2 regions of the Micromonospora lacuserhaii genome follow, and region 2 is predicted to be linked to the other one. Evidence: riboswitches for the same ligand, from Rfam matches in the RefSeq annotation. Region 2 holds a riboswitch; the other holds the start of a gene.
What was found. A riboswitch is a leader RNA that binds a small molecule or an ion and turns the genes downstream of it on or off. The one in region 2 is predicted to bind ZMP and ZTP.

Region 1 (2,374 bases), on a different contig from region 2:
CCCGCGTCGTCCTCGCCGCCGTACTGGACACCCCACACGGCCCACTGACCGTCGCCGCCACCCACCTGTCCTTCGTCCCCGGCTGGAACATCCTCCAACTACGCCGCGTCGTCCGCGCGCTGCGCGCCCTGCCCGCCCCGCGGATCCTGCTCGGCGACCTCAACCTGCCCGCCGGCCCCGCCCAACTGCTGTCCGGCTGGCGGCCACTGGGCCGACGCCCCACCTACCCGGCCGCGGCGCCCCGGGTACAGCTCGACCACGTCCTGGCCGACCGGCAGGGCCTGGACCGGCTACCGCCGGTCACCGCCGTGAACACCCCCCTCTCGACGATCTCCGACCACCGGCCCCTCGTCGTCGACCTCGGCTGACCCACCCCCAACGGCGGAACCGGCCGGCCCCGCCCGCTCAGCCCCGCCCGGCCGCCCCCTGCGCCGCCCGCAGCGCGTTGCGGAACAGCATCGCCACCGTCGTCGGGCCCACCCCGCCGACCCGCGGCGTGATCGCCCCCGCCACCTCCGCGCACGACTCGTCCACGTCCGGCAGCAACCGCCGCCCCTCGTAGCGCACCCCACCGCCGACGACCACCGCGCCCGGCCGCACATGCTCCGGCCGGACGATCCCGGGCACCCCGGCCGCCGCCACCAGGATCTCCGCCCGCCGCGTGTAGCGCGGCCAGTCCGCCACCCCGGTGTGCACCACCGTCACCGCCGCGTTCGCCGTCGGCCGCTTCTGCGCCAGCAACATCGCCAGCGGCCGACCCAACGTGGCACCCCGACCCAGGATCACCACCTCCCGACCGGACACCGGCACCCCGTGGTACGCCAACAGCGCCTCGATCCCCGCCGGCGTGCACGGCAGCGGCCCCGGAAGCCCCAGCGCCAACCGGCCCATGTTCACCGGGTGCATCCCGTCCACGTCCTTGTCCGGGTCGAGGACCTGCAACGCCCGGTCGTAGTCCAGATGCCCCGGGATCGGATACTGCAGCAGCACCCCGTGCACCCGCGCGTCGGCGTTGAAGTCCTCCAGCACCCGGTGCAGGTCCGCCTGCGTCGCCGACGCCGGCAGGTGCACGTGCGGCGACTCGAACCCCAGCTCTGCGGCCTGCCGCTGCTTGATCCGGATGTAGCCGGCACTCGCGTCGTCGTCACCGACCAGCACCGTCGCCAACGCCGGGGTCACCCCGGCCGCCCGCAACGCCGACACACCCTCGGCCACCTCGGTCAGGATCTTCTCCGCCACCGGCTTACCCGGCAGCAGCCGGGCCGTGGTCGTCGTCGCGGAAGGGGAAACAGACATGGCTCACCTCGTCCGCGGAGGCCCAGGCGGTCGACCCCCGCGACGAGCTCCCCGATGGTTGACCCATCCCCGTGCCGCCAGTCGCGTCCGACCTCAGCCTGCCACATCCCGGCAGCGGATCGCATCCGCCACCTCCCACCACCGCGGCAGCCACCCGAGCACCACGTCCACCCGCCGCCGCCGATCCGCCGCGCCCACCGCCCCCACGTCGGCCAGCGCCGCGACGAACGCCGGCCGCAACGCCACCTCCCGCGCCGGCGCGTCCGCCGCCAGGATCGCGTGACAGCGCGCGTACGTCGCCACGACCCAGAACATCGCCTCCCGGTGCGCGCCCGCCGCCACCAACTCCTCCGACCCGTCGACCACCACCGGCCGCGCCGCCGCCGTCACATCCCCGCTGAAGAAGAACGGGGTACGCGCCACCCGCGCCGCCTCGTCGAACGTGCCCGCCAGCGCGGCGATGTGCTCCCGCACCCGCCGCGCACCGGCCGCCCCGTCGGGGAGCAGCCCACCGTCGAGGGTGTCCAGCAGCTCCGGATACCGGTTGGCCAGGCCATGCGCGGCCAGCACCTCCCGCGCCAGCGGGTAACGCCGACGCACCGTCGGATCGCGCAGCGCCGCGACGACCGGCAGCACCGCCGGCAGAGTGGTCGGGAACAGCCACCCCATCACCAGCGTGTGCAGCGGCGCGCCGTTGTCCAGGGCGCGCAGGGCCACCTCGATCCGCTCGCGCACCCCCGCGCAGCGGCGCCGCACCTGCTCCGGGTCGGCGAACCCGGCCGACACCCGGCCCCGGATCCCGGCCAGCCGACCCGTCGGGTCCACGATCACCGTGTCCCTACGGAACGACGGCGCGAACACCCACGACCCCACCACGACCTCCGGCGAACCCAGGTCGTCCCAGGTCAGCGCCGTCACCTCCAGCAGCACCCCCCGGTGACGGAACTTGCCCCGCTTCGCCGCCGGCCCGTCACGCACCACCAGCACGTCCACGTCCGACGACACCGGCAGCGGCGCGTCGTCGGGCAACCCGACCGTCGATCCGCTGAAGAAGGCCCCTCCAGACCCGGATCCTCGC
Region 2 (2,374 bases):
CGGGGGTGCGGCGGCAGCGGGTGTCAGCCGAGGTCGACGGCGGGGTAGAGCGGGAAGCCGGCCAGCAGCTCGGTGGCCTGCTTGCTGACCTTGTCGGCCAGCGCGGGGTCGAGGACGTACTTGGCCTTGGACTCGCCCGGGGTGGTCTGGCTGAGCACGGTGTGGATCAGCTCGGCGGTCTGGTCCATCTCCGCCGTGCCGAGGCCGCGGGTGGTCAGCGCCGGCGTGCCGATCCGGATGCCCGAGGTGTACCAGGCGCCGTTCGGGTCCTGCGGGACCGCGTTGCGGTTGGTGACGATGCCCGAGTCCAGCAGCGCCTGCTCGGCCTGCCGGCCGGTGAGGCCGTAGCCGGAGACGTCGAGCAGCACCAGGTGGTTCTCGGTGCCGCCGGTGACCAGCTTCGTCCCCCGGCTCAACAGGCCCTCGGCGAGCGCCTGGGCGTTGTCGACGATCCGCTGGGCGTAGTCGGCGAAGTCCGGGCGGCGGGCCTCGGCCAGGGCGACGGCCTTGGCGGCCATCACGTGCGGCAGCGGGCCGCCGAGCACCATCGGGCAGCCCCGGTCGACCTGGTCGGCCAGCTCCGGACCGCAGAGCACCATCCCGCCGCGCGGGCCGCGCAGCGACTTGTGGGTGGTGGTGGTGACGATGTGGGCGTGCGGCACCGGGTCGAAGTCGCCGGTGAAGACCTTGCCGGCGACCAGGCCCGCGAAGTGCGCCATGTCGACCATGAAGGTCGCGCCGACCGAGTCGGCGATCTCCCGCATGATCCGGAAGTTGACCTTCCGGGGGTACGCGGAGTAGCCGGCGACCAGGATCAGCGGCTTGAACTCGCGGGCCGCCTCCGCCACCCGGTCGTAGTCGATCAGGCCGGTGACCGGGTCGGTGCCGTAGCTGCGCTGGTCGAACATCTTGCCGGAGATGTTCGGCCGGAAGCCGTGGGTGAGGTGGCCGCCGGAATCCAGCGACATGCCCAGCATCCGCTGGTTGCCCAGCTCCCGGCGCAGCGCGAACCAGTCGGCCTCGGTCAGGTCGTTGACCTGGCGGACCTGCGCCTTCTTCAGCGCGGGGGACTCCACCCGGTCGGCCAGGATCGCCCAGAAGGCGACCAGGTTGGCGTCGATGCCCGAATGCGGCTGCACGTACGCGTGCGCGGCGCCGAAGAGCTCCTTGGCGTGCTCGGCGGCGAGCGCCTCGACGGTGTCGACGTTCTGGCAGCCGGCGTAGAAGCGGCGGCCGACCGTGCCCTCGGCGTACTTGTCGCTGAACCAGTTGCCCATCGTCAGCAGGGTGGCCGGGGAGGCGTAGTTCTCACTGGCGATGAGCTTGAGCGACTCGCGCTGGTCGGCCAGCTCGGCGCCGATGGCGTCGGCCACCCGGGGCTCGACGGCGCGGATGACCTCGAGCGCGCTGCGGAAGGCGGTGGATTCGGCGTTCAGCGACATGTGACCTCCTACTGACGTGTGGAAGGCCCAGGCGCTCGGCGTGCGTCCTCATGACGGGGCCGCTTCCCGATGGTGCTCCATCCCCACGCGCCAGTCACGGCCCACCGGTGATCCTAGCGGGTCGCCCCCGGCCCGGCTCGGCCGACCGACCCGTACCCGCCCGGCGTGCGTACGATCGGCGGATGCGCGGACAGGACGGCAACCTGGTCGCCATCAGCGACCTGCACGTCGGGTACCCGCAGAACCGCGACCTGGTCGAGGCGCTGCGACCGGAGTCGCCGGGGGACTGGCTGCTGGTCGCCGGCGACGTGGCGGACACCGTCGCCGACATCGAATGGGCCCTCGGCCTGCTCGCGCGGCGCTGGCACACGGTGGTCTGGGCGCCCGGCAACCACGAGCTCTGGACCCCACCCACCGACCCGGTCACCCTGCGCGGGGTGGCCCGCTACCGGCACCTCGTCGAGGTGTGCCGGCGACTGGGGGTCCTCACCCCGGAGGACGAGTACCGGGTGTGGCGGGGGCCCGGCGGGCCGGCACTGGTCGCGCCGCTGTTCCTGCTCTACGACCACAGCTGGCGCCCCGACGGGTTCGACACCCGCGAGGCGGCGCTCGCCGAGGCGTACCGGACCGGAATCGTCTGCACCGACGAGTTCCTGCTGCACAACGATCCGTACCCGAGCCGCCCGGACTGGTGCGCGGCCCGGCTGGCCGAGACCGCCCGGCGGCTGGACGCCCGTGACCCGGCGCTGCCGACGGTGCTGGTCAACCACTGGCCGCTGGTCCGGGAACCGACCCGGGTGCTGCGGTACCCGATCTTCGCGCAGTGGTGCGGCACCGAGGCCACCGCCGACTGGCACCGCCGGTACGACGCCGCGGCGGTGGTCTACGGGCACCTGCACATCCCGCGCACCACCTGGTACGACGGGGTGCGC

Region 1: another riboswitch for ZMP and ZTP. It lies ahead of V6U81_RS19760 (bifunctional 5,10-methylenetetrahydrofolate dehydrogenase/5,10-methenyltetrahydrofolate cyclohydrolase); the one in region 2 lies ahead of V6U81_RS16265 (glycine hydroxymethyltransferase).

What each region holds. Positions count from the first base shown of each region.
Region 1 covers NZ_JBAKHO010000033.1:27,304-29,677, reverse strand. The annotation lists gene V6U81_RS19765 (endonuclease/exonuclease/phosphatase family protein) at 1-368, shown strand, start outside; gene V6U81_RS19760 (bifunctional 5,10-methylenetetrahydrofolate dehydrogenase/5,10-methenyltetrahydrofolate cyclohydrolase) at 406-1,296, opposite strand; ZMP/ZTP riboswitch at 1,310-1,391, opposite strand; gene V6U81_RS19755 (hypothetical protein) at 1,390-2,325, opposite strand.
Region 2 covers NZ_JBAKHO010000023.1:7,007-9,380, reverse strand. The annotation lists gene V6U81_RS16265 (glycine hydroxymethyltransferase) at 24-1,442, opposite strand; ZMP/ZTP riboswitch at 1,461-1,550, opposite strand; gene V6U81_RS16260 (metallophosphoesterase family protein) at 1,625-2,374, shown strand, end outside.